3 regions of the Mesorhizobium sp. WSM4848 genome follow, and region 1 is predicted to be linked to each of the others. Evidence: predicted binding sites of a transcription regulator. Region 1 holds the regulator's gene; each other region holds the start of a gene.

The links. The regulator LexA, encoded in region 1, represses DNA repair genes until DNA is damaged. The targets are predictions, from matches to a motif close to TGTTCNNNNTGTGTTCNG.
Region 2: a site for LexA is predicted at 1,738-1,755, ahead of AC0L16_RS07140 (sel1 repeat family protein). Genes of this name have one in related genera too.
Region 3: a site for LexA is predicted at 3,968-3,985, ahead of AC0L16_RS03455 (DUF3072 domain-containing protein). Genes of this name have one in related genera too.

The regions. Positions count from the first base shown of each region.
Region 1 covers NZ_JBVVPX010000004.1:197,217-206,775, forward strand. The annotation lists gene trpD (anthranilate phosphoribosyltransferase) at 1-632, shown strand, start outside; gene trpC (indole-3-glycerol phosphate synthase TrpC) at 637-1,488, shown strand; gene moaC (cyclic pyranopterin monophosphate synthase MoaC) at 1,555-2,052, shown strand; gene AC0L16_RS06460 (molybdopterin molybdotransferase MoeA) at 2,052-3,257, shown strand; gene lexA (transcriptional repressor LexA) at 3,362-4,099, shown strand; gene AC0L16_RS06470 (ComEC/Rec2 family competence protein) at 4,093-6,549, opposite strand; gene gltX (glutamate--tRNA ligase) at 6,652-8,076, shown strand; gene gltA (citrate synthase) at 8,258-9,559, shown strand, end outside.
Region 2 covers NZ_JBVVPX010000005.1:77,555-87,113, reverse strand. The annotation lists gene AC0L16_RS07145 (ABC transporter substrate-binding protein) at 1-821, opposite strand, end outside; gene AC0L16_RS07140 (sel1 repeat family protein) at 1,325-1,591, opposite strand; gene AC0L16_RS07135 (DUF2147 domain-containing protein) at 2,054-2,398, shown strand; gene AC0L16_RS07130 (hypothetical protein) at 2,697-2,846, shown strand; gene AC0L16_RS07125 (hypothetical protein) at 2,883-3,077, shown strand; gene AC0L16_RS07120 (AMP nucleosidase) at 3,207-4,667, shown strand; gene AC0L16_RS07115 (endonuclease/exonuclease/phosphatase family protein) at 4,786-5,793, shown strand; gene AC0L16_RS07110 (DUF922 domain-containing protein) at 5,816-6,421, opposite strand; gene AC0L16_RS07105 (electron transfer flavoprotein-ubiquinone oxidoreductase) at 6,584-8,263, opposite strand; gene AC0L16_RS07100 (hypothetical protein) at 8,512-9,156, shown strand; gene AC0L16_RS07095 (uracil-DNA glycosylase) at 9,283-9,559, shown strand, end outside.
Region 3 covers NZ_JBVVPX010000002.1:220,206-229,764, forward strand. The annotation lists gene AC0L16_RS03435 (SpoIIE family protein phosphatase) at 1-1,831, shown strand, start outside; gene AC0L16_RS03440 (slr1658 superfamily regulator) at 1,834-2,394, shown strand; gene AC0L16_RS03445 (slr1659 superfamily regulator) at 2,413-2,751, shown strand; gene AC0L16_RS03450 (ATP-dependent DNA ligase) at 3,166-3,753, shown strand; gene AC0L16_RS03455 (DUF3072 domain-containing protein) at 4,020-4,238, shown strand; gene AC0L16_RS03460 (phospholipase D-like domain-containing protein) at 4,474-5,934, shown strand; gene AC0L16_RS03465 (endonuclease/exonuclease/phosphatase family protein) at 6,088-6,888, shown strand; gene AC0L16_RS03470 (PilZ domain-containing protein) at 8,061-8,345, opposite strand; gene AC0L16_RS03475 (BA14K family protein) at 8,542-9,096, opposite strand; gene AC0L16_RS03480 (endonuclease/exonuclease/phosphatase family protein) at 9,331-9,559, shown strand, end outside.

The sequences.
Region 1 (9,559 bases):
CGCTCGGCGTCAAGCTCGACATCCCGCCGGAAACGATCGGCCGCTGCATCCTCGACGCAGGCGTCGGCTTCATGTTCGCGCCGGCGCATCATCCGGCGATGAAGCATGTCGGCCCGATCCGTGCCGAGCTCGGCACCCGCACCATCTTCAACCTGCTTGGCCCGCTCTCCAATCCGGCTGGTGTCGTCAGGCAGATGGTTGGCGTCTTCTTGCCGGAATGGATCATGCCCGTGGCCGAGACGTTGAAGGCGCTGGGCGCCGACCACGTCTGGGTCGCCCATGGCGACGGCTATGACGAGATCACCACCACCGGCGAAACCCAAGTCGCCGAACTGGTCGGCGGCGAGATCCGCAGCTTTACGCTGACCCCGGAAGCGGTCGGGCTGAAGCGGCATACAAAGGACGAATTGCGCGGCGGCGATGCCGCCTACAACGCCCAGGCGCTGCGCGACATGCTGGGCGGCGCTGCCGGTGCCTTTCGCGATACGGTGCTGATGAACGCCGGCGCCGGACTGGTGGTGGCGGGAAAGGCGACGACGCTTGCCGATGGCATGGCGACGGCGGCGCAAGCCATCGACAGCGGCCGGGCGCTGAAAGTGCTTGACCGGCTGGTCGAGATTTCGAACGGATAGCGCCGTGTCTGATATCCTGCGCAAGATCGAAGCCTACAAGCGCGACGAGATCGCGGCGTCGAAGGCGCGGGTGCCGCTTGCCGAAATCAAGGCACGGGCAAAGGCTACCGACGCGCCACGCGGCTTTCTCTCGGCCCTTGAAGCCAAACGCAAATCCGGCAGTTTCGCGCTGATCGCCGAGATCAAGAAGGCGAGCCCGTCCAAGGGCCTGATCCGCGCCGATTTCGATCCGCCGGCGCTGGCCAGGGCCTATGCCAAAGGTGGGGCTGCCTGCCTGTCGGTGCTGACCGATGCGCCGTCTTTCCAGGGGGCGCCTGAATTCCTCACCGATGCACGCAGCGCCGTGACATTGCCCGCTTTGCGCAAGGATTTTCTGTTCGAGCCCTATCAGGTGTTCGAGGCCCGTGCGTGGGGCGCGGACGCCATCCTGATCATCATGGCGAGCGTCGATGACGCCGTGGCCAGGGAACTCGAAACGACGGCTTTCGAGCTCGGCATGGACGCACTGGTCGAGGTGCATGACGAGGCCGAGACGGAACGCGCGCTGAAACTGTCGTCGCGGCTGATCGGCATCAACAACCGCAATCTCCGGACGTTCGAAACCAGCATCGAGACATCGGAGCGGCTCGCGGCGATGGTGCCGGCCGACCGGCTGCTGGTCAGCGAGAGCGGTATTTTCTCGCACGTAGACTGCCGCAGGCTGGAACGGAGCGACATTGGCACTTTCCTCGTCGGCGAGAGCCTGATGCGGCAACAGGACGTGGCCACTGCGACGCACCTGCTTTTGACGGGCAAGGCGCCCGCCAATGCATCTGCCCGAAAATCGGAATCGATTTTCGGAGAGCATGATGCATAGATACAAAGCGTTAGAGCGTAGTTTGTGCGTCCAAACGGACGCACGTCGCTCCAAGGTGACCTGACGATGTCGGCCGCCCTCACCCATCTTGGCGCGGAAGGCGAAGCCAATATGGTCGATGTCGGCGACAAGGCGGAGACGACCCGTACGGCAATCGCCGAAGGTCTTGTCTCGATGCGGCCCGAAACGCTGAAAATGATTCTCGACGGCGATGCCAAGAAAGGCGACGTGCTGGGCACGGCGCGCATCGCCGGCATCATGGCGTCCAAGAGGACGCATGAGCTAATCCCGCTCTGCCATCCGCTGCTGTTGACCAAGATATCGGTAGACATCGAACCGGACGCGAAGCTGCCCGGCCTGAAGGTCACGGCGCTGGCCCGCGTCACCGGCAAGACCGGCGTCGAGATGGAAGCGCTGACCGCCGTCTCGGTCGCCTGCCTGACCATCTATGATATGGCCAAGGCGGTCGATCGCGCCATGGCGATCTCCGGCATCAGGCTGGTGGAAAAGACCGGCGGCAAATCCGGCGACTACACGGCGGATGCCCAGGGGGCAGGCCAATAATGGCGCTGCTTGCGGTCGCCGAGGCGCTCGAGCGCCTGCTTGAGGATGCTGCGCCCTTGCAGGCTGAAAGCGTCGCCCTGATGGTCGCCGCCGACCGCGTGCTGGCGGGGCCACTCATGGCGCTCCGCACCCAGCCGCCATTCAACGCCTCAGCCATGGACGGCTATGCCGTGCGGGCCGACGATGTCGCGTCCGTGCCCGCGAGACTTTCGGTGATCGGCATGGCGCCGGCCGGACGCGGCTTTGCCGGAGCAGTCGGCCCGGCGCAGGCCGTGCGCATCTTCACCGGCGCGCCGATTCCCGCAGGCGCCGACACAATCGTCATCCAGGAGAATGTCCGCGACCTCGGCGGCGGCATGGTCGAAGTGACCGCGCCGACGGTTGAAGGCCGCAACATCCGCCGCCTCGGGCTCGATTTCTCGCAGGGCGACATGCTGCTGGAGAAAGGCCGCCTGCTTGATCCGGCGGCATTGTCGCTGGCGGCGTCGGCCAACCATCCGCAGGTCAGCGTGGTGAAACGGCCGCTGGTCGCCATCATCGCCACCGGCGACGAATTGCTGCCGCCGGGCAGCGACCTTGGCCCCGACCAGATCATCTCCTCCAATGCCTATGGCGTCGCCGCCGCGGTCCGCTCGGTCGGCGCCAGCGCACTCGATCTCGGCATCGCCCCCGACCGCAAGGAGGCGATCGCCGCGCTGGTCAAAAAAGCGGTCGACGCAGGCGCCGATGTCATCGTCACGCTGGGCGGTGCCTCGGTCGGCGACCACGACCTCGTCCATGACGTGCTGACCGGCGAAGGCATGGCGCTCGATTTCTGGAAAATCGCCATGCGGCCCGGCAAGCCACTGATGTTCGGGCGGCTGGGCGACATCCGCTGCCTAGGCCTGCCCGGCAATCCGGTGGCCAGCCTGGTCTGCACGCAGCTCTTTCTGAAGCCGCTGCTGGCGCGGCTCGGCGGCCGCGCCTTCCGTCAGGACATGCGCCAGGCGCGGCTCGGCGCCGCCATGCCGGCCAACGATCTCAGGCAGGACTATGTACGCGCGGTGGTGAAGGAAGAAGCTGGCACGCTTGAGGCAACGCCGTTCAGTATCCAGGATTCCTCGATGCTCAGAATGCTGGCCGACGCCAACGGACTGATCGTGCGCGAACCATTCGCTGCCGCAGGCGCGGCCGGCACCGCCTGCAGGGTGCTGATGCTACGCTGAACAAAACGTCAACGCATTCATTAAACTTTAAATGGTTGCGGAACACAACTGGAACAGATAGTGTTTGTTCTGGGTTTGTTTTTCTGATTCTGTTGGGGGTCGCGATGCTGACACGCAAACAACATGAACTGCTGATGTTCATCCACGAGCGGCTGAAGGAAAGCGGCATTCCGCCCTCGTTCGACGAGATGAAGGAAGCGCTCGACCTCGCCTCCAAATCGGGGATCCATCGGCTGATCACGGCGCTGGAGGAACGCGGTTTCATTCGCCGCCTGCCCAACCGCGCCCGCGCGCTGGAGGTGCTGCGCCTGCCCGATTCGATCGCGCCGGGCCTCAATGCGGCGCGCAAATTCTCGCCGAGCGTCATTCAAGGCAGCCTTGGGCAGGGCGGCCTCGGGCGCCAGATCAAGCCGGCGCCTTCGCGCATGCGTGCGGCCGGCAATGACGACGACGTCGTTGCCACCGTCTCCATACCGGTGATGGGCCGCATCGCTGCCGGTGTGCCGATCGACGCCATCCAGCACCAGACGCATTCGATCTCGGTGCCACCGGACATGATCACCGGCGGCACGCACTACGCGCTGGAGGTCAAGGGTGATTCGATGATCGAGGCCGGCATCTTCGACGGCGACACGGTCATCATCCGCAACGCCGATACGGCCCAGCCTGGCGAGATCATTGTCGCTCTGGTCGACGAGGAGGAAGCGACGCTGAAGCGGTTCCGCCGCAAGGGCGCCTCGATCGCCTTGGAAGCCGCCAATCCGGCCTACGAGACACGCATCTTCGGGCCGGACCGGGTCAAGGTGCAGGGCAAGCTCGTCGGACTGATCCGGCGTTACTGAGCGGCAGGCTTCTTGGGTTTCTCGGCTTTGCGGTAGGGCGGCAGGCCCCTCGCCTCGCGCGAAAATCGCCGCTGCTCATGCCAGGGCCTGTATGGCTGTCTGACGGCAAAACGGATTTCTGCGCGCGTCGTCGCCGATAGCGGATCGAAGAAGACGGCGGCGCTGCCCATGCGAGCGAGCTGCCGTTTGGTGACGACGAGAACCAGCGGATTGCGGCAGGGTTTGTAATAGGCTGTGGCATCGTCGATGACGATCAGATCCGCAAAGGCACAGGCTGGCCGCGCGGTTTTGCGGTCGTCGGCGACCGCGATGAGCGCGCCGGACGGATGCCGGGCGAGGCACAGGCCGGCAGTGCAGGTGAAAGGCGCTCCCGGCGGCAGGTCGGCCGGATCGGCGATGTCGGACTGCACATCTCCTTTCTCGAATGTCTCCGGCTCGACGATCGTCGTTGAAACCAGCGCATGTTTCCAGTTGTCGGTGGTGAATTCGTTCGAACGCATCCGGTTGACGGCAAGTTCGCCGCCGCCGATCGGCAGCGCCACCAGATGCGCATCCTCCGAGATCAGCACGTCGGGGTTGCGCGTCCCCGAAATCGTCAGCAGGCCGGCGAGCGCAAAGGGAAGTGCCGCAAGCCGCAGCCATGTCGTCGCCATCGTGGCGATGACCAGGGCGACCGTCACCAGCAGAACCGACTGCAACGAAATCAGTCCGACTGCATCGACCGGCGAACGCTCCGAAATCCATCCCGAAATTGCAATCATCACCGTCAGCCCCTTGCCCATCATGTAGAGGAAAGGGCCGTCGAGGCCGAAAGGCATTGCCAAGGCGCTGAGGACGGCCAGGAACATGACGATCGTGACGATCGGCATGACGGCCAGATTGGCGAACAGGCTGAGCGGCGAGACGCGCTGGAAGTGCCAGATGGCGAAGAGCGCGGTGGCGCTGCCGGCAATGATGGAGGTCATTGCGATGGTGCCTGCCCCAGCGACGAGTTTCTGGGTGACGAAAACGACCGGTGACCGTCTTTGGCGCGGCGCCGTGGCCTTGTCGGCACGATAGTCGGACCAACCGGCATAGGCACCCACGAGAGCCGCAGTCGCGGCGAAGGACATCTGGAAGCTTGCGCCGACCACCTCGTGCGGCGACACGATGATGACGGCGATGGCCGAAATCGCAAGGTTGCGCATGGTGAGTGCCGCCCGGTCGAACAGCACGGCTACAAGCATTACCGCCAGCATGATGAAGCTGCGTTCAGCCGCGACCACGATACCGGAAAAAATCAGATAGGCAGCGATGGAGACGAGTGCGGCAGCAGCCGCATATTTCTTGACCGGCCGGCGCGACGAAAAGTCGGGAAACAGCGCAAAGGCGCCGCGCAGCAATCCCATGACGGTGCCGGCGACAAGCGCCATGTGCAGGCCGGAAATGGAGATGATGTGGTAGATGCCGGTGCGCCGCATCGATTCGTTTATCGCTTCGGGGATGCCGGCCCGCACGCCGACGATCAGCGCAGCGGCGATCTCCCCCTCGGCACCACCGATGCTGTCCCTGATGTGGTCGGCGATGGCTTCGCGCGCCTTCTCGATCGACGAAGAAAGGCGGGCGGTAAACGGTGCTTCTTCGGAAACGACGATCTTTGGGCTGCCGAGGAAAAAGCCACTGGCACCGATACCGGCGAAATAGCTGTCAAAGGAGAAGTCAAAGCTGTCCGGCCTGACCGGGCCAGTCGGAGGCAAAAGCCTCACATAGCCGGTTGCCACCGAGCCTGCGGTCATCCCAGCGGGGATCTTGCGTGCCGAAACCCTGACGCGTTCGGGTGCATAACGCAGTGTCGGCCGGGCGGTCGACATCACGTCGATGGTCAGCCTGACCCGGCCGTTCGCCATCTGGTCGAGCCTGACGATACGGCCAGTCAGCTGGGTCTGGATTTCCGAACCGAGCATCTTCGTTCCGGCGCGCCAGGTTTCAAGCTTGGCGGCGAGCACACCAAGCGCGCACAGCAATGCTGCCATGAAGCACAGATGCGTTTTGCGGCGTGAGCGCGTGACGGCCGCACACAATGCCGTGAGCACCACGACGGCAATCGGCTGGGCAAAGTCCGGTTCGACGGCAAGCGAAAAATAGACAATCACTCCGCATGCCAGAAAAACCGGCACCAGCAGGAAGGCGACGCCGCGGTCGAATTCCAGGCCGGCTGCCGAGGCCACGCTGTTGCGGATACCGGATGGTGAAAGACGGCTGAGCTGTCGGCGAAAACGAATGACAGGGCCGGGTGCTGGAGCCGGTATCGGCGCGGCGCGGTCCGGCGAAACAGGCTGAATGCCCGGGTGCGACGCAGGCAGCGAAGCGGGTGGCGGCTCGGCGTCGGGAACGTCGGCAAACAGCGATCGTTCGCTGACGCTTGTGGTCGCGCCCTCGCTCTTGTCCGCGCCGCGGCCTGGTCCAGCCATCGGGTTCGCCCCTTGCGCCCTTGACCTCCTATGCTACATGAACGCGCGACGCGCGAAAGTCCGCGCAACCATATCCGTTTTCTGCGCTTGCCCAGGAGTTCCATGTCCGACAAGGTCGTCACCCGTTTTGCCCCTTCGCCCACCGGATTCCTGCATATTGGCGGGGCGCGCACGGCGCTGTTCAACTGGCTGTATGCGAGACACACCGGTGGCAAGATGCTGCTGCGCATCGAGGACACCGATCGCGAGCGTTCGACCGATGCCGCAACCGCTGCCATCCTCGATGGGCTCTCCTGGCTCGGCCTCACCTGGGACGGCGAGCCGGTATCGCAGTTCGAGCGCGCGCCGCGCCACCGCGCGGTCGCCGAGGAACTGGTTCGCCTCGGCAAAGCCTATTACTGCTATGCGACGCCGGCTGAGCTGGAGGCGATGCGCGAGAGCGCGCGGGCCAGGGGCTTGCCTCCTCGCTATGACGGCCGCTGGCGCGACCGCGACCCGTCAGAGGCGCCGGTTGGCGCCAGGGGCGCGATCCGCATCAAGGCGCCGGCCGACGGCGACACGGTGGTGCATGACCGCGTCCAGGGCGAAGTCCGCTTCCCCAACAAGGATCTCGACGATTTCATCATCCTGCGCTCGGACGGCAACCCGACCTATATGCATGCCGTCGTCGTCGACGACCACGACATGGGCATCACCCACATCATTCGCGGCGACGACCATCTGACCAATGCCGCCCGCCAGATGGTGATCTATCGAGCCATGGGCTGGGACGTTCCGTCGATGGCGCATATCCCGCTGATCCATGGCGCCGACGGCGCCAAGCTGTCGAAGCGGCACGGCGCCCTCGGCGTTGAAGCCTATCGTGCGATGGGCTATCTGCCCGAGGCACTGCTCAACTACCTGGCGCGGCTCGGCTGGAGCCACGGCGACGACGAGGTCATGTCGATCGCCGACATGATTGCGTGGTTTGACATCGGCGATGTCAACAAAGGGGCCGCCCGCTTCGACTTCGCCAAGCTCGAGGCGCTGAACGGCGTGCATATGCGCCGCATGAACGACGCCGAATTGCTCGATATCTTCATCAACACCATGCCCTATCTCGAAGGCGGCCCGGCGATCGCAGCGCGCCTCGACGACACACGCACGGCGCAGTTGCTTGCCGCCCTGCCCGGCTTGAAGGAGCGCGCCAAGACGCTGGTCGAGCTGGTTGACGGTGCCGCCTTCCTGTTTGCCGAGCGGCCGCTGCCGATCGACGAGAAAGCGGCGGCACTGCTCGGCGGTGAGGCGCGCGAGATCCTGCGGGGCGCCCATGCGGCGCTGAAGGCGATTTCAGGGGATTGGACGGCCGCAGCGGCGGAAGCGGCGATCCGCGAATATGCGCTTGCCGGCGGCCATAAGCTCGGCGCTGTGGCCCAACCTTTGCGCGCCGCGCTCACCGGCAAAAGCACCTCGCCCGGCGTGTTCGACGTGCTTGCCGTGCTTGGCCGCGAGGAAAGCCTGGCGCGCATCGCGGATCAAATCGATTAGCAAAACTGGCCCAAGAAGATTGGCATTGAAAGGTGGGTTTCGCAGTGCAACATTAGGTCCTGGCCCAATTTGGCACGCAAATCCAATTGCGGGCGCGACCGCGCGAACTCCGATGCTTCGGACGTGTTGCGTTGCAGATATTTTGCCTTTGCCGACACGAGAAAACAAAAAGGAGTTTGCAATGTCCGAAGCTGCGACAAAAATGGAATTTGGCGGCAAAACCCACGCGTCGACTGCGAAACTTGAATTCGGCGGCAAAACTCACGAACTCAAGGTGCGAAGCGGCTCGGTCGGACCTGATGTCATCGATATCGGCGCGCTTTACAGCACCACCGGGGCCTTCACCTATGATCCCGGCTTCACCTCGACGGCAAGCTGCGAGTCGGAAATCACCTTCATCGATGGCGATGCCGGCATCCTTTTGCATCGCGGCTATCCGATCGACCAGTTGGCCGAGCACGGCGACTTCCTCGAAGTCTGTTATCTCTTGCTCTACGGCGAACTGCCGACCAAGGCGCAGAAGGACGATTTCGACTACCGAGTGACGCGCCACACCATGGTGCACGAGCAGATGTCGCGCTTCTTCACCGGCTTTCGCCGCGACGCCCACCCGATGGCGGTGATGTGCGGCGTGGTCGGCGCGCTGTCAGCCTTCTATCACGATTCCACCGACATCTCGGACCCCTACCAGCGCATGGTCGCGTCGATGCGGCTGATCGCCAAGATGCCGACGATCGCGGCGATGGCCTACAAATATCACATCGGCCAGCCCTTCATTTACCCGAAGAACGAGCTGAATTTCGCGGCCAACTTCCTGCATATGTGTTTTGCCGTACCGTGCGAGGAATACAAGATCAACCCGGTGCTGGCGCGTGCGATGGAGCGCATCTTCATCCTGCACGCCGATCACGAGCAGAACGCCTCGACCTCGACCGTTCGCCTCGCCGGGTCGTCGGGTGCCAATCCGTTCGCCTGCATCGCCGCCGGCATCGCCTGCCTGTGGGGACCGGCGCATGGCGGCGCTAACGAGGCAGCCTTGAACATGCTGGGCGAGATCGGCCATGTCGACCACATCCCGGAATTCATCGCCCGCGCCAAGGATAAGAACGATCCGTTCCGATTGATGGGCTTTGGCCACCGCGTCTACAAGAACTACGATCCGCGCGCCAAGATCATGCAGAAGACCGCACATGAGGTCTTGGGCGAACTCGGCATCAAGGACGATCCGCTGCTCGACATCGCCATGGAACTGGAAAGGATCGCTCTGACCGATTCCTATTTCATCGAGAAGAAGCTTTATCCGAACGTCGATTTCTATTCCGGCATCACGCTGAAGGCGCTGGGCTTCCCCACCACCATGTTCACCGTGCTGTTCGCGGTCGCCCGCACCGTCGGCTGGATCGCGCAGTGGAAAGAGATGATCGAGGATCCGCACCAGAAGATCGGCCGCCCGCGCCAGCTCTATACAGGTGCGCCGGAACGC
Region 2 (9,559 bases), on a different contig from region 1:
AAGACGAACATGGTGCCTTCGCCGGCCGGGCCGGCAACCTGCCAGAATTCCGGCGTGGCGATCGAGTCCGGCATGATCAGCTGAAACTTGAGGTTCTGTTCCGCCGACTGTCGCAAGATGAGGCCGGCCTCGGGGTGGTAGCCGCCGAAATAGACCACATCAGCCTTCAGTTCCTTGAGCTTGGTGACAAGCGCAGAGTAGTCCTTTTCGCCGGCGTTGATGCCTTCGTAGAGGATCTCGTTGAGGCCGTTCTGGTTCATCGTCGCCTTGACGGCATCGGCCACGCCCTGCCCATAGGCGCTCTTGTCATGCATGATGACGACGTTCTTGCCGGCATATTTCTTGGCGATCCATGGACCGATGAAGGCGCCCTGCGCATCGTCGCGCGTATAAAGGCGCATGATCGTCGGCCAGCCGGCTTTCGCCGCCGCGTCGGTCAGCTCCGGGTTCGACGAAGCCGGGCTCATCATCAGCGCGCCGGCTTCGGCATAGACGGACGAGGCCGGGATGCTCGAGCCCGAGCAGGCATGGCCATCGATGAACTTGACGCCGTTGGCGACGATGCGGTTGGCGACCGAAACCGCCTGCTTCGGATCGCACTGGTCATCCTGAACGTCGAGCTTGATCTGGCGGCCGTCGACGCCGCCGGCGGCGTTGATCGCGTCGGCGGCGGCTTGCGCGCCCTGCTTGAACTGGTCGCCGATGGTGGCAAGCTGTCCGGTCATCGGTCCGACCACCGAAAAGGTGATGTCTTCGGCGAAGGCCGGCGTGCTCATCGCCAGACCGACCATGGCCGCGCTCAAAATAACCAACTTTTTCATGGCGATACAACTCCTCCACTCGCGCGCGGCCGCTCCGGCCGCGCCTCTTCCAGAATAGGTGGGAGAATTTCACCCCTCGCCAAGCCTGTCTTGGCGCATCGGCGGCACTCGATTGGGCCTGCCTTTCTGTTTGACCATGATCTTTTCCAAAAACCGGTTTCCACTTTTTGGGATCATGGTCCGACTGTTTGACCATGATCTTTTCCAAAAACCGGCTTCCACTTTCGGGATTAGGGTCCGAAAACGCGAAAAAGCCGCGCCGGCCTTGTTCCGGCCGGTCGCGGCTTTTGTCGATCGAACAATCCCGAACGCTCCCGCGCCCGAATACCGCTCGCCTTCCCTGTCCGTCGCGCAGCTTGGCCGTATCCGGCCTGCCGCGTTCTTGTCATTATAGGTACGACCGTCTTGCCCGGCCTTGTTCTTGCCGGTCCGGCCGTCTTGCGCGGCCTTGACCTGAAGAGTCCCTGTCGATGATCTCGGTGCCTGATGAGCTCAGGGCCAGCTTAGTGCATCGTCATCCATTCGCGGGCTTCGCGCAGCGCCCTGGCGATCTCGACCTTCGACATGGCGGCCGACAATTCCGAGCGCAATTCCGCGGCCCGGACCGAGCCCTTGATCGCAGCGATGTTGAACCATTTGTGGGCGGCGACGACATCGGTCTCGCAATCGCGGCCGGTCGCATACATCATGCCCAATTCGAGAAGAATGTCGGCCTGGGCAGTTGCCCCCATGACGCCGAAGCCGGCTTCAGGCATTTCAAAACGTGCCATTTCAATCCCCTGTTCTAGCCCCTGTCAGGCTCCCGAGAGCTGCCTCCTTCTGTCCCTTGGAAACCCTTGGGGCGGCTGCTCTTTCGATGCTTTCGAGAATGAACCGGAGGCTTGAATCCGTCGTTAAACGGCGTGCTTAATTTGAGGAAAACAAAGCTAAAACAAGAGGTAAACGCCGAAATTCATTAACGATGCAAAGCCAGCAATTGCGCCGGTTTGGACTAAAACTGATGAAAATTTGCGAGGCGCAAATCAAGACTTCGCTAACCACGGGAGACAAAGCCAGCATGCAAGGTGTTTCATTTCTCGCCGACCAGACCGCTTCGAGCGGCCGGGAAAATCCCGAAGTCTTCCGCAGCGGCACCGCTTTTGTTTTGCCGGGAGGTGGATTAGCTTACGTTTGCGTAAGAGGTAGACTGGCGGGGCGCAACACCCGGCCGGATGCCGACAGGGAGGAGGAACATGCTTCGCAAAATCAGCATCGCCGTTGCGGCCACATTGATCATGGCCGGCACCGCTTGGGCCGACCCGATCGAAGGCAACTGGAAAACGCAAGCCGGTTCGACCGCCGCCATCGCGGGCGGTGGCGACGCATTTTCCATCACGCTCAAATCTGGCAAGTTTGCCGGCAAGCGCATCGGTTCGTTCAAGGTGTCCGGCGCCAACAAATATACGGGGACGATAACCGACCCGGAGACCGACAAGACCTATTCGGGCAAGGCCTCGGTTTCAGGCGCTTCGCTCAAGATGAGCGGCTGCGTGTTCGGCGGGCTGATCTGCAGGACCCAGACCTGGCAAAAGCTCTGATCGTTTCGACTGCACCACAATGGAACGGGGCCGCGAAGGTCCCGTTTTTGGTTGCGCCTCTGTGTTTGCGAAACCGATCGATCGCGCAGGCTGCGCCTTCTGCGCCCTAACAGCAATTTTTGCGCATCCTTCGTCCCCTGTTAGCGAGTTTTGGGTCGGCGAGATTTGGGTCGGCAAGATTTGGTGGACGGTCGGCAGCCGGCACTCCGTCTAAATTTGAACCGCAGATGAACGCCGGCATCAGAACCGGTTCAGTTGCATCAGGGCATTCTCATGCGTGTTGAAGGAGAACCACGCCATGTTCGCCCGCCGCTTCACCATCGTCTGCCTGCTGATGAGCCTGTTCGGCATGGCGTTCGCCATCCTCGTTGCCGAGGGGCGCCCGGCCCGCAACTGGGACCAGGCCAATTCCTGCCGGTTCGGTTGCGTGAACCATTTTCGCCCCTGAACCGACAAAGACTTCGAGAGGAGAAAAGCAAAAGCCATGAACCGCATCGTCGCCAACGTCCTGAAAACCCTTCGGGTCCTGCCACGGGCGGCGCTCATCCTGACGGTTCTGGCGGCCCCGGTTCTGGCCGTGCCCTCGATGCGTGCCGATGCCGGCTCGACGATCGAAGCGCCGGCGCTGAAGAAGACCGGCGTCGGCTTTGTGCTGTTGGTCAGCCTGCGGCGTGGTTAGGTAGTCGGCCTTCATCGAAACCATGCAAAACAAAAAACGACCCTTCGGCCCCCTCCCAACCGCATGGCCAAGCCTCTATATTGGGTCATGGAAAAGCGAATCTATCCCCAAGCCATAGACTCAGTCGTGATGCCGGAGCCGTTTGGCCGGCAGATCTTCAATGATGCAGCAAAGGCCGTCGCGGCCTTGCAGGCCCTCTACGACCGCAACACCAAATTTCTGCGCGATTCGTTTACGGCGCTCGCCGCAGGCGGCGACAACAACAAGCGCTACCGGGCGTTTTATCCCGAGGTCGGTGTCACCACGACTTCGTTCACCCAGATCGACTCGCGGCAGGCTTACGGCCATATGCCGACGCCCGGGCATTTCTCGACCACCATAACCCAGCCCGCCCTTTTCGAACGCTATCTCATCGAACAGCTTCGCCTGATCATGCGCAATCACGGCGTTCCGGTCACGGTTTCGGAATCGATGACGCCCATCCCGCTGCATTTCGCGTTCCTGGAAGGCTCGCATGTCGACGGCGCGGCAGCCGAGCGCATCAGGCGGCCGATCCGTGACCTGTTCGACGTGCCGGATCTCGACGGCACCGACGACCAGATCGCCAACGGCACATTCGAAGTGGCGTTAGGCGAAGCCAGGCCGTTGGCGGCGTTCACAGCGCAACGCATCGACTACTCGCTGCACCGGATGTCGCACTACACGGCGACCAGTCCGCAGCATTTCCAGAATTTCGTGCTGTTCACCAATTACCAGTTCTACATCGACGAATTCGTCGCCCGTGCGCACGATCTGATGGCGAAAGGCGGCGGCGGATACGTCGAATTCGTCGAGCCGGGAAACGTCGTCACCAAGGCTGGACAAAACGCGCCCGGCCATGGCGTGGCGCCGCCGCGCCTGCCGCAGATGCCGGCCTATCATCTGAAGAAGCCGAACCATGGCGGCATCACCATGGTCAATATCGGCGTCGGCCCCTCCAACGCCAAGACGATCACCGACCACATAGCGGTGCTCAGGCCGCATGCCTGGGTGATGCTCGGCCATTGCGCCGGCCTGCGCAACACCCAGGCGCTGGGCGACTATGTGCTGGCGCATGCCTATGTCCGGGAAGACCATGTTCTGGACGATGACCTTCCGGTCTGGGTGCCGATCCCGCCGCTGGCCGAAATCCAGGTGGCGCTGCAGGAGGCGGTCGCCGAAGTCACCGGCCTTTCCGGCTACGACCTCAAGCGTATCATGCGCACCGGCACAGTCGCTACCATCGACAACCGCAACTGGGAGTTGCGCGACCAGCGTGGGCCGGTGCAGCGGCTGTCGCAATCACGGGCGATCGCGCTCGACATGGAGTCGGCGACGATCGCGGCCAATGGCTTCCGCTTCCGCGTACCCTACGGTACGCTGCTTTGCGTCTCCGACAAACCCCTGCATGGCGAATTGAAGCTGCCCGGCATGGCGACCGAGTTCTACAAGCGGCAAGTGGCACAGCATTTGACCATCGGTATCAGGGCCATGGAAAAGCTGGCCGAGATGCCGATGGAACGGTTGCATTCGCGCAAGCTCAGAAGCTTTTCGGAGACGGCGTTCCAGTAGCGCCGCTCGGCCTGCGACCTTTGTAACGGCGCGGCAGGGCATTTCGTAATCTTGCTTTGGGCTGCATTTCTGCCGATAAACAAAGTAGATGGCACCCGTTCGAGACATGATGGCTTCGATGGCGTTCGTAGCAATGCTCGTCTTCTCGGTCGCGCTGGTGGCCGGGTTTTTCGGAACGCTGCATCCGGCCTTCGATTCCTTCGCTCATTTCCGCGTTCATCTTGCCGTGCTGATGGCGCTTTGCGCGCTGCCGCTGCTGGCGACGTCGTTTCGCCTGCAGGCGGCCACGGCGCTGCTCCTTGCAGTGGCTGCGTTTGCCACCACCTCAAACGCCCTGTCGGTGCCCCGCCTGTGGCCGGTCCAGGCAGCCGACGAAGCCGAGGCCGGCGACCAGGCGGTCCACCCCGGCGACCAGGCGGTCTACCGCCTGCTGCAGATGAACCTGCGGTTCAACAATCCAACGCCTGAAAAAGTCGTGTCGCTGATCGGTCGGACCCAGCCTGATGTGATCACCCTCGATGAGGTGTCCGACATGTGGAAGGCGAAGCTTGGCCATCTTGCCAGCGCCTACCCTTACCGGATCCTCTGCCCCTACCCCAATGGCGTTTTCGGCGTTGCGCTGCTGTCCAGACGGCCGTTTGCCGCCGGCACACAACCGCGCTGCGATGGCCGCGGCGCGATGGCCATCGCGACGGTCGATTTCGGCGGAACCGACGTCGACGTCGTCGCCGTCCACCTCACCTGGCCATGGCCGCGCCACCAGTCACCGCAGATCGGCGAATTGTCGGGGGAGTTCGCCTCGCTCGGCGAGACATCGATCATGGCAGGCGACTGCAATGCAGTGCCGTGGAGCGCCGCCGTGCGGCGCGTCGCAAATCTTGGCAAACTGACCGTGGCGCCTTCGCCGGGGCCGACCTGGCTCCCTATCAAGCTGCCGGAATTCCTGCGCTTCGCCGGACTGCCGATCGACCTTGTTTTCAGCAAGGGCGCGGTTCTCATCCATTCGGTGTCGAGGCTGGACAACACCGGCTCCGACCATCTTCCGCTGATGGTGGAATTCTCGCTCAGGCCGGAACAGAAGAAGCCAGTCGACGAACATGAAACTGCGACGGCATCCGTGCGATAGAACGGCAGGCCCCGAGGCTGAGCTACTGCTTGCGCAACAGCGCCCTGATGAGGTGCTCGACATGGCCGCCGTCGCGATGCTCGCGCGCGTCGAAGGCGTTCTGTTTCGCCTCGTATTCGGCATAGACGGCCTTGATCCGGCGCCTCGCCTCGCGGTGCGTCTTGCTGCAAAACAAGTTGTCGGCGAACTCCAGTCCAGTGATCGATCTTTCGGTCGCCCGCATCATTGTCCTGGCGATGCGGCCATGGTTATGCTCGTGAGCACGAACGCCCGCGAAAAACCGCTTCCAGCGCTTCTGCAGCGCCGGTGTCGCGGCTGAGGCCAAACGCGGGAAGGTGTAGGTGAGATCGAGTGTGCCATTGGCCTGCCGCAGACGGCAGACACCACCCTCCCTTGTGACCTCAAGGTCCCAATCTACGGTATAGGCGGCCAGCGCGATGGCGTGCGTCATGAAGCCGTGCCGCTTCGGACCGTTGCGGTCCATGGCCTCGATCAGGGCGGCGCCCGTGGTTCCAGTGATGTCGTAGGTCCGGGTCTTGACCAGCACCTTCGTGTCAGCCAATGCCGACGGTGCGAAGCCGCACAAGCCGCCAATCGCCACAAGGCACGTCAGAACCGCCAGGCGCATGGTCATCTCCCGGGTCAGAAAGAATGGAACCACAAGCGCCGCCCCGCTTCAACTTCTTTTAGACGCCGCACATATAACGGCCTTCACCGGCTTTCATTTGTGGTCGGCGGTCGAGGCGGCCGCCGGGCCGATCTGGCTTGCTGGGCTACATGTTCTGGTAGACTACATGTTTTGATAGACTGGTCCCTCTCCACCTTGTGGCGGCACCCAGGTAATGTTTCGGTTCGGGTCCTTGATGTCGCAGGTCTTGCAGTGGACGCAGTTCTGCGCATTGATGACGAAGCGAACGTCCTTCGCATCGGGATCGGCGGCGGCGTTGCCATCCTTGTCGACCCATTCGTAGACGCTGGCCGGGCAGTAGCGTGTCGAGGGCCCGGCATAGACATCGTGCTCGGAACGCTGCTGCAGATCCATATCCGCGACCAGCAGGTGGACAGGCTCGTTTTCCTCGTGGTTGGTGTTGGACAGGAACACCGAAGACAGGCGGTCGAAGGTGAGCACGCCATCCGGCTTCGGATAGGCGATCTTCTTATGCTTGGCGGCCGGCTCCAGCGTCGCATAATCGGCCTTGCCGTGCTTCAGCGTGCCAAAAGGCGAGAACCCGAACAGCGAATTCAGCCACATGTCGAGGCCGCCGATGCCGACGCCGACGACGGTGCCGAAGCGCGACCACAACGGCTTGACGTTGCGCACCTTCTTCAAATCCTTGCCGATGTCGGTCGCCCGCCATGCCGCCTCGTAGGAAGCCGGTTCGTCATTGGAGCGGCCGGCGCCGATCGCCTGGGCGACATGCTCGGCCGCCAGCAGTCCGGAGAGCACGGCATTGTGCGAACCCTTGATGCGCGGCACGTTGACGAACCCGGCGGCACACCCAATCAGCGCGCCACCGGGGAAGGACAGTTTCGGCACCGACTGCCAGCCACCTTCGGTGATGGCACGGGCGCCATAGCCGAGCCGCTTGCCGCCCTCGAATGTGCCCCTGATCGCCCGATGGGTCTTGAAGCGCTGGAATTCGTCGAATGGCGACAGATAGGGGTTCTTGTAGTTGAGGTGAACGACGAAGCCGACCGCCACCTGGTTGTCTTCCAGATGGTAGAGGAAGGAGCCGCCGCCGGTCTTCATGTCGAGCGGCCAGCCGAAGGAGTGCTGGACGAGGCCTGGCCGGTGGTTCTCCGGCTTGACCTGCCAGAGCTCCTTGAGGCCGATGCCGTATTTGCCGGGCTCGCGGCCGTCGGAAAGATGGTATTTGGCGATCAGCTGCTTGGCAAGCGAGCCGCGCGCGCCCTCGCCGATCAGCACATATTTGCCCATCAGCGCCATGCCCGGCGCGAAGCCCGGGCCATGCGTGCCGTCCTTCTCGACGCCCATGTCGCCGGTGACAACGCCGGTGACCGCGCCCTCGCCACTGTAAATGAGGTCCACGGCGGCAAAGCCCGGATAGATCTCGACGCCCAGCGCCTCGGCCTTGGTCGCCAGCCAGCGGCAGACATTGCCGAGCGAAACGATGTAGTTGCCGTGGTTGTTCATCAGCGGCGGCATCAGGATATTGGGCAGACGGAACGAACCGGCGGGGCCGAGGACCAGGAAATGGTCTGCCGTGACCGGCGTCTTGAACGGATGTCCCTCCTCGTCACGCCAGCCCGGCAGCAGCCGGTCGATGCCGATCGGATCGACGACGGCGCCGGACAGGATGTGGGCGCCGACTTCGCCACCCTTTTCCAGGACGACGACGGAAAGCTCGGGATTGACCTGCTTGAGACGGATCGCGGCGGCGAGGCCGGCCGGACCGGCGCCGACGATGACCACGTCGAATTCCATGCTTTCGCGTTCGATCTCGCTCATCAACCCCTCACTGGCTGCCGCATTTGGGCATCTTGCTGGCTTATCCGCTGCATAGCGCATCAATTCGCGACGCGAAACCGGCGCTGACGTGACAATGCCGATTTCGTCAAAAAGGCCGCGCATCGTACTACAAAATCGCAATTTGGGGGTCCACCAAACATCGATCCGGGTCAAGCCAGTCCAAAGAGAGCCGTTGCCCTGACGTTTTTAATTGTTCGACGGCTTGCTTATCGGCCATACTTCGCACCATGCGCACATACGGGCCATCCGGCTTTTCATCGACGCGCTTTTTTTCGTCGCCCGGACGGGTTTGCCGGGCGCTCGTTTTGGCCCTTTTGCCGCTGGCGTCCGTTGCCGCCCGCGCCGAGCCGCAAAGGGTCTGGGTGGCCGGAGCGTACTCCTTTTCCGACGAACTGGGCGGCTTCCGCATCACCGGCGCCTCGGGCATCGGGACAAAGGAGGACCCGCTTGTCATCACCGAAGAGCTGAATTCGGCGACACCAGTGACACTGACGATCCGCACGACAAAGCCGATCCAGCCCTTCGGCACTGCGGGCCAATTTGCCAACGGCCTCATGTACATGCGCGTCGACGTGCTCAACAACAGCGGCCAGGCCTGGGTCGAGTTCCAGTTCGAGCTCCAGGAGATACTCCACCGGCCGAGCGTGTTCGGCGACGGCCTGTCGTTCGACCAGCGCAACAAAACGCCTGACAACATCTGGTCGAGCAGCTTTGCCGATTTCGATCGCGACTTCGAACCCTATGACCGGTTGCTGTTCAAGAGCGGCAAGATCGACCCGTTGAAGACAGCAAAATTCGATTACCTGATCACCGACTACACACCACGCTGGACGTTCTATCTGGTGCAGGATCCGCGTATACCGTCGAGCTGAACTACTTCGTCATCCAGGGCGAAGCAGGAGCGAAGCGACGTCGCGGAGGCCCTGGATGACGAAATCATGAAGCATCGCGCCAATCACGATGTTGCAAATTCCTGCCGCGCGGCTGAATGTGAAAGCATGACTGCCGTTTCCCGAGACAACCGACCTGATATTGCCGACCTGCTGGCCTTCTACGCCAGCGCCGGCGTCGATGAAGCGCTCGAAGAGGAGCCGCTGAACAGGTTTGCCGAGGCTCCCTCAAAGCCGCCTGAGCGGGGGCCAGCGACAGTTGCGCCGCCAAACGGTGAAACCGCAGCGCTGCCACGCTCGACAAGCCTGTCACGCGCCGGAATGGGTGAAAGGCAAGCTGCGGCACCGGCGGTGCGCGCGCCGCCCGGTACGGCGACAGTGCCCG
Region 3 (9,559 bases), on a different contig from region 1:
GAAGCTGCAGGTCTACTACGTAGGGCCGAAGTCAGGGCCGATCATGCGCACAATTCCTTATTCCGATCAGGCGCAGACCTTCGACAAGCTTTATCCAGGCCACGACAAAGCGAATTTCTGGGATTTCTTCTTTCCTGGCGTCTATGAAGGCTGGGAAGGCTGGCTCAGGGAGCCCGATTCGCGCCCCGTAAAGGGCGATGACATCACTGCGACTGCTCCTTATATCGACGCGATTACCGGCAAGCTCATAGTGAGCTTCTTCCACCCACTCTGGACGAAAGACCGCAGCAATGTCGCCGGCATGGTCGCTGCCGACGTTACGCTCGATCAACTCGCTGACATCGTCGAAAGCGTGAAGGTCGCCGATACGGGCTTCGGTTTTCTCACCATGTCGAACGGCAATGTGCTTGCGATCAAGCCTGAAGGCGAGAAAATGCTCGGGCTCAAGATCGCAAGTGGTGCGGCAGGTCAAGGCGTTACCGGCCTCGATCGCTCGCTCAAAAAGAGTACGCACGCGACTGTCGCAGCGCTCGAACTTCCCGCCGACGACAAGACAGTCATCAAGCACATTTCAATTGAGGAAAACCGCAAAGCCGAACCGTACATCGTCGCACTTCGCCGACTAGACCCAGTCAATCTCTGGAATAGCACGGGGTCCATCACGGCCGAAACTCTGATGCTTGGCTTCGTCGTCCCCGAACGGGAAATTTATGCTTCCCTCCTTGCAGCGCAGCAGAGCATTTCCAGCGCAACCAACCGGATCCTGATCACCCAGGTCATCGCAGTTATCGTTTCGCTCCTGATCGTCTTTGCGGCTGTCTTCGGAATTTCAAAGCGGATCACTGCAGGCCTCAGTGCGCTTGCCGGGGCCGCCAAGCGGTTGCAGGCGAAAGACTATTCAGTCCGGGTAAGCATTCCGACGCGCGACGAGGTTGGAGCGGTGGGGGTCGCTTTCAACCGGATGGCTGAGCAGATCAGCTTTCACACGGAAAACCTCGAGCAGCTCGTCGACGAACGAACCAGGGAGCTCGGGGACGCCAACCAGGAGATTTCGGCGCTCAACGAAAAGCTGCGAGACGAGAACGTACGCCTCGGTGCCGAGCTCGCGGTTGCCAGGCAGATCCAGATGATGGTCCTGCCGAAACAATTCGAACTCGAAGCGATTCCTGGGCTGGAGATCGCAGCCTACATGCGTCCGGCTGACGAGGTTGGCGGCGACTACTATGACGTCCTGCAGAACGGGTCAAGGGTCAAGATCGGCATCGGCGACGTGACCGGTCATGGTCTTGAGAGCGGCGTGCTGATGCTGATGGTCCAATCCGTTGCACGCGCGCTGCAGGAGACCGACGAAGCGAATCCGCACCAGTTTCTGGATCGGCTGAACAGAGCGATCTACAAGAACATCGAGCGGACGAACACCGACAAGCATCTCTCGCTGGCCTTTCTTGACTTCGAAGATGAGCGGGTAACGCTATCCGGCCAGCATGAGGACGTTCTTGTCGTGCGTGCGGATGGGGAAGTCGAACGTATCGATACGATTGATCTGGGTCTGCCGGTTGGCCTGGAGAATGACATCTCGAAGTTCATTGCCACGCGTGACATCCTGTTTGGAAGCGGCGACGTGATCGTGCTGCACACCGACGGTGTGACCGAGGCGGAAAACCACGAAAGAAAGTTGTTCGGGTTCGAGCGCCTCAGCCAGAGCGTACAAAGACGTCACGGCAGCAGCGCCGAGGACATCAAGACTGGGATCATCGACGATCTGATGGCCCATATCGGGATCCAGAAGATCCACGATGACATCACCCTCGTGATCATAAGGCACACATAGCAATGACAACGCTGTTCGGTACGCCTGACATTGCAATCGGGATCAAGGAGAGCGTCAGTCGCGTACGACTGTTCGACGGACCTCTCGATTTGAGTTGGCGTCATTGTGCCACGACCTCGGACTTCATCGCCGATGTTTTCGCGTTGCGCTTCCGGTCGTCCCGCAATGATTACATGGAAGTGCGGCACAGCATCGGATATCTGGTCAACGAACTCATCGAAAATGCCGTCAAGTTTCGTGCACCGGGCGAGATCCTGATCGAGGCGTCGATGGATTCGGAGTGCTTCAAGCTCAAGGTGTCGAATGACGTCGACGGTAAAATTGCGTCTGGGTTCCAAAACCTCCTGGCGGACATCACGGCTGGCGACCCAGTGGACCTGCTGATACAGCGAATTGAGCTGAATGCCGCGAACCCCGAGGTGACAGGCTCCGGACTCGGATTGCTGACGTTGATGAGCGACTACGGCGCACGCCTGGCTTGGATATTCAGCGCCGCCGACGAAAGCGATCGGATTTGCGTGGAGACATATGCCTCTATTCCGATCTCGCAAATTCACAACTAAATGAAGCGAAGCCAGGCTATGGAAATCAAGACAGACGACTACCGCGTGTGGACTGAAGGAAGCGAAATTTTCTTCGACGGTGCAATGCGGCTTGCCAGTTCCGACGCCGGTGCGCCTATCACGGCGTTGGCGGCCAGTGTTCTTGCCTCGAATCCCGCTTCCATTACGCTCAATCTGAAGGACCTTCACTTTCTGAACTCTTCCGGCATCAACCTGCTGGCGAAATTTACCATTGAGGTGCGCAAGCATCCCGATGTTCGACTCGTCGTGCGTGGAACGCCCGACATACCCTGGCAGTCGAAATCATTGCCGAATCTGAAGAAGCTGCATCCCGCCGTGGTGCTTTTGTTGGACTGACCAAGGTAGTCCGCAATCAGTGCAATTCTAGGAAAAGTGCGAACGGTTTTTCGTCCGGAATTGCAGTCAAGAAATGAAGAGATAGAGCGGTTCTGCGGTTCCGTGAAATGACGAACCGCTCTAGCCCGGATATCTCACTTCACTAGCCAAGGGCTGCGTAGGCTGGCGGCAATCCCAGACAGCAATAAGCCGGTCGGGAACGAAGAGCGCCGCGCCGAGCAAGATATGTACGCCGGGATAAGTATTAGGACGCAAAGCTAACGACAGATTCGCCTCGTGCGTAGATGCTTGCAATGGCTTGGCGGGGGCTCGGCGGCTTGGCGGGGGCTCGGCACAGGTGGCAGGCATCATGTTGGGGTGATGTCGTGCTGCCTGTGCCGATTAGCCGCCGCTGCGCGGTCAAAGGTGGCGTCATTGAGTAAGCGTGCCAAGGTCAATGGCGGCCGGCTGGAGTTTCTTCCGCCGCAGATCCCGACTCGGGTCGAGCGGCCGCCTGAAGATGAAGGCTGGGTCCACGAGGCCAATCTCGACGGCTATCGAACCCAGATCATCATCGATAATGGTGGCGTGCGTCTTTACAGCAAGAACGGCCGCGACTGGACCACGAAATACTGGCCCATCGCACTAGCCGTCGATCTGCCATGCCGGACTGCCATTGTCGACGGCGAGGTCATTGTTCCCGGCGGGCAGGGCGCTTCAGATTGCCCTGCGCTGGAAGCCGCGATCTGGAACGAGCCGAGCCGGCTGGTGTTCGTCGCTTTCGATATCCTCCATCTCGACGGCCGCGATCTAGGCTCCTTGCCGCTGCTGCAGCGCAAGCACGCGCTATGGCAACTGGTTGAGTCTGGCCTCGGCAAGATCCAATACAGTGAGCACTTCGAGGGCAGTGCGCTGGCGCTCTTCCGCACCGTCGAGAAGATCCGGCTCAATGGAATTATCTCGAAGCGCGCCGACAGCCGCTACAGGAGTGGACTGTCGAACACATGGCTGAAGGCCAAATAATTCGAAGAAGCCGACTCCCGAGTAGGGGGTCGTTTATGAGCCAGTTACGGCTCCAAATGGCCCTGATCGCTGCTCACGGGGCGTCCTCACCGATTTGAGGATCGGGCAAGATTACCACTATATGTATCCACGCTATGAAATAGCCAAGAAGAGATTCGCTCCGCTTGCGCGTAACCGGCCCGCGCGGGCGGACGCGACACGCATACCAATCTGGCGGAACAAATCATGATCATTCTCATTGTGGTGATCATCAAGGGAGATTGATCATGGGCGACCGGCACAACCCAAAAATCGAGGCACCGGCAAATGTCGAAAAGGACCCGGAAGATTGGATCAGCGGAGATGACCCCATGACCCCCGCACAAGCCTCCTATTTGAAAACTTTGGCCGAACAGGCCGACGACCCTGACGCCTATGCTGACGGCCTCAGCAAGGCGGAAGCCTCTAAACGCATTGATGCACTCCGGGAGAAGTTGGGCCTGTAGTGCCCGCTCGTGGCTTTTGGTCTCCAGCGACGGGGAGCCGTTCCATCGAACTAGGCAGTGGCTCTGTCCAGTTTGTTACCGTGGTCTGGGGGCTTGCGGTGCTCTGTATTACGAATTGGGTGACTGCGGCGCAAGCGTGGCGACGCCGAGGGAGATCAGCCCTAAGAGCGGTCGCGGCAGCCGCCGGGAATGAGCTGCATTGCGTTCTGCAACCGCTCGCTGGATAGTCCTGGCGATGTTGCAGACCTTAATGTCTCATTGGCCCCAGGTCCTCGCGGTCATTTCGGTGGTGATGGCGGCCATCGGCATCGTCCACGCCATAATGACGAAGGAAGACGTCCGCGCCGCCACAGGTTGGGTCGGCGTGATGTTCCTGTCGCCATTCCTTGGCGCGATCATCTACGCCGTTGCCGGCATAAACCGCATCCGTCGTGCAACGATCAGCGCCATGCGGCCCCTTTCCAGCGAGGCGGCTTCCGCAAAACATGAGCGCAACATTGCCGCCGAGGAATTGATTGCCGAGCGGTACGGCCAACGCTTCACCGGCCTGAAGACATTGGGCGACAGGGTGGCCCGGCGTGCCCTGACCTCGGGAAACGCGATTGCGATATTGGAGACAGGTGACGAGGCCTATGCCGCAATGTGCCGAGCGATTGATGGCGCTCAACGCACTGTCCTTCTCGAGACCTACATCTTCGACAATGACGATGTCGGGCGGCTTTTCGTGGAATCTCTCGCCGGAGCCGTCCAGCGGGGTGTCAGCGTTCGCGTGCTGATCGATGCCGTCGGGGCGCGTTACTCCGTCCCCAGCATTCTTGGGCGTCTGCGAGAGGCAGGAATCACAGCAGACCTCTTCAACGGCAACATTGTCATGGGCCTGCGTCTTCCCTACGCCAACCTCAGAACGCACCGGAAGATCCTGGTCGTCGATGGCACGATTGCGTTCACCGGCGGGATGAACATCCGAAAGGGATTCTCAGCCGAGTTCGCCGGCTCCTCCAGCGCGAGGGACACGCATTTTCAGGTCACCGGGCCGGTCGTGGCCGACCTTTTTTCGGTTGCCGCCGAAGATTGGCGCTTCGTGAGCGGCGAGCTCCTGAAAGGCGACACCTGGCAAGTGGCCACGCTTCCCGCGGCTCCCGGTCAACCGATGCTGGCGCGGGCGGTTGCATCCGGGCCGGATGCCAGCATCGAAACGAACCACAACTTGCTGATCGGGGCATTTTCCGTCGCCCGCAAATCGATCCGCATCATGTCGCCCTATTTCCTGCCGGATCGGGAACTGATTAGCGCGCTGACGACCGCGGCCAGGCGAGGCGTCGAGATCGACATCGTGGTACCGGCGATGAACAATCTCTTCCTTGTCGACCGGGCGATGACGGCGCAATTCGATCAGGTCCTGAAGCACTATTGCCGCGTATGGCGCACGGAGGGCTCGTTCGATCATTCGAAGCTGCTGTCGGTCGATGGAGTTTGGGCTTTTATAGGATCCTCCAATCTTGATGCCCGGTCCCTGCGGCTGAATTTTGAGATTGATGTAGAGGTTCTTGATGCAGGCTTTGCCGCGGAGATTGAAGCGCGGATCGGATCGGCAATCGCCTCCGCCGCGTCTGTAACGATCGAAACCTTGAGAGCCCGGCCATTCATCGTCCGCCTGTTCGACCGAGTGTTGTGGCTGGGATCGCCCTACCTTTAGAGGCTTTCTCGTTCTGCCGGGGGCAATTCGGGTGACGCAGCCATCGCTCTTTTTGAGCGCCGCATCTCGTCAGGGCAGGAAGCAGCGATTGCAGATCCTGTTTGAGTGAGACAAAGCTAAGTCTTGAAGGTAGTGAGGACGAGCAGCAGACTCATGCAAAGAACTGGACATAGCTTTCCTGCAAGTGTGCTCAAATCCATTCGCGACAGAAAAAAGCAGAAGGCGAAGGCTGCGCCGCCCGAAGGGACACGCCCCGCGGAGACTCTGGTCGCATCTTACAACGTTCACAAATGCGTGGGCGTCGACAGAAAGTTCGATCCCGAACGAATCGGTCGCGTCATCCGGGAAATCGGCCCGGATGTCATTGCGTTGCAGGAAGCAGACAATCGCTTTGGAGATCGTGCCGGCCTTCTGGATCTGCTGCGTCTCGAATTGGAAACAGGCCTGGTGCCGGTGCCGGTGTCCGGAAACGGCAAAGGGCACGGCTGGCACGGCAACGTTCTGCTTTTCAAACGGGGCATCGTTCGCAATGTCCATCAGATAAAGCTCCCGGGGCTGGAGCCGCGCGGAGCCCTGGTTGCCGAAATCGATCTGGACGACAAACGAACTCTGCGCATTATCGCAGCCCATCTCGGCTTGCTGCGCCGATCGCGCTCCGAACAGGCCCGTGTCGTGCTCGAAATCATGAACAGACCGGACGAAAAACCAACACTGCTGCTCGGCGATCTGAACGAATGGCGACTCGGAAACCGTTCCGCGCTGAATACGCTGCACACGACTTTCGGTCCCGCGCCACCGGCGGTCCCCACCTTTCCATCGAGTCTGCCGCTGCTGTCGCTCGACCGGATCATGGCAAATCGACACGGAATGATCTCAAGCGTCGAAGCCCATGACACGCCGCTTTCGCGGGTCGCCTCCGACCATCTACCGCTTATAGGATTCGTTCGCCTATGATGTAGCTGCCCAGCCCCATGGATGGAGATCGGTTCAAAGGGAAGTTCTAGTCCAGACTAAGACTAGCGGAGCGGGGGCGGCCCAGCGGCTTTGGTTGCGGGGGGAGGCCGCTGGGCCTGACCAGCGAGCCTTCGGGGGGCGTGCTCACGTGGCTGGTGAATACGTGAGTTAAAGCTAATGCAATCGAAACATGCGAACGAAGTACGTGTCGGTAATTCCGCTGCGCAGAAGCCATAAGGTGTCCCGCAATGGGTCAATAAGTCTGGCACGGCAGTTGCGTGGTCAGGTATGGGGGAATGGGGCGGAGGCCCGTCGCTTCGCAAATGTAGCGGCGGGTCTTCTGCATAGAGGTCGCGTCCCAGCTACGGTCAGCGCGGTAGCCCCGTACCCGGGCCGCCCAAGGTCAGTGTCCGAAACTCAGGCCTACTTGATCTCCCAGGACGCCTTATGGTTGACCACGCGTCCGATTCGACCGCCAACCGTTTCGTGTAAGCTGAACCGGGGTGTAGGGGGCCTTTCCAGTAATTCCTTTGTACTTTCCTGTGCCCCCGACGATGTAGTGGTTCTGGTTATCGAACGTTGTGAAGACGTTGTCGCCGTCCTTGTCGGTTTCGACACAACTGCCATCGAAGTTAAAATCATCCTTGATCATCGTCCAGTGCCCAAGGCAGTGCACCGACATGTCATGGAACGGGCCATCCCCTTTGACGTTACGCGTGAGACCGGTGAATTCGTCTATTCCCCCTGTGCCAACGCCGCTGTAAAGAGAGCCACTAGCGATGTAATTTTCATGGTAACCCTCCACCGTAGAGCCGGGCTGCCACCCCGGCTGCGTGCCGGGGCAGGCTCGCCAAACATCCAGTATAAGTCCGCGAAACACGTCTAAGCAACATGTCCGCCCGTGTATTCGGGCGTCGAATTCGCGAATTGCGGATCCTGTGGCATGACCGAACGATGCGTTGGGTCGGCTTGGCCGTTGCGCAAAGGGCAGGTTTGGAGAAGCGACGCGAATGACAGGTTATGGCGCTGCCTGTGCGTTCCGATCGGCGACACGGAAGGCAGAAAACCACCTTGAGCTGCCCTACGCGTCGGGTACCAAGCGTTAGGCTTTCACCATTAGGAGATTCTCTCTCCTAACTTCGTCAACTGCTCAGAGGGCGCCATTCAGGGATTTAGCCGTAGTGCCAGTGGGGCTTTGGCTCGGTGCCGGTGAACATGATGCCGATGCGGTCCTCGCGGCGCCAGCGGACCACTGCCTTGTAGGCGATGCCGTCGGTCGGCACGTAGAGCAGGAATTCGTCGGGCACGCGAGCATCGATCGAGACCTTCAGTTCGGCGCCGCCGTCATGCATGTTGCGCACCGTGCACGTGACCTCGGACCTGGTCATGCCGGTCAGGATCGTCGCGCCCTTGAAGACGCGCTGCCTGCGTTTGTCCCGGTGTTCGTCTTCAGCCATCGCGCGCCAATCCCCGGCGATCGTCGCATTTCATGTGGTGCGATCGGCAAGATAACTAGGCCTGCCGGATAAACATAGCGTTATCGTCGGCGGCGAAACGATTTCGCGGTGCCCTGGCCGGACAAAGAACAGTTCAGAAGAAGGCTGAGCCAGACGGAAACGGCGCCGCGAGGGGCGGCGCCGTTGCATCAGTCGATCACCTATAGGGCGACCAGCATTGCCGGCGAGGGCCGTTATAGGGTTGGAACGTGTTGTCCCAGGTGCGATACGACCGGTATCGATTGTAGCACCAGCGGACATGGGAGCTCGAATAGTAACCGTTGTTGTAGTAGCCCCGGTTGTAGTAGCCCTGGTTGTAGTAGCCCTGGTTGTAGTAGCCCTGGTACAGGCTGCCAAGGCCGAACCCAAGGCCCAAACCGAGAAGCGCGGCGGCGCCGTCGTCGTAGTCGTCGTCGTAGTAACGGCCGTAATAGCCGCCACCGTAGTAACGGCCGTAATTGCCGCCACCGTAGTACCGGCCACGATTCTGGCGCCAGTGCCGCCCACCGTTCCAATTGCCACGGTTCCAGTTGCGACGATTCCAGTTGCCACCGTTCCAATTGCGACGGTTCCAGTTCCGGGCTCCTGAGAAATTACGGCCACGCATCCAGACGTTATTATTGCCGCCAGCCCAGCCTTCGCGCACCGGCACGATTTCGCGTGCCGCGGCAGCAGTTGGGAGCGGGACGTCAGGCTGAATGGGCCCAGCCATGGAAGGCGCCGAGAGGCCGGAAACAAGACCCAAGGCCAACATGCCCGATCGAATGGTAGTCATAAAGAGCGGTTTCATTTCACTCTCCGAAGATTCAGGCCCCACGCTCAGGATTACCCTAATCATGGACCTTTGCGTCTGAACGGAAGATGAACGGAAAGGTTCCATTTACCATGAATGGACATCGCCCAGCCCCCTTGTTTTCGGCTGCGCTTGTGGGCAAAGGTCACCGCCATGTCGCTGCGCCTCGCCACCTTCAATGTCGAAAACCTGATGAACAGGTTCGATTTTTCCGGATACCGCAACCAGCTCAACGAGGATCGCACGCTGGCGCTCTTCGACATCCAGAGCGAGGCCGAATACAAGATGCTTGAGCAGGCGCGGGCGATCGCGCAATCCGACGATACGCGGCAGTTGACGGCATTGGCCATCGCCGCCACCCGCGCCGACATCATCTGCATGC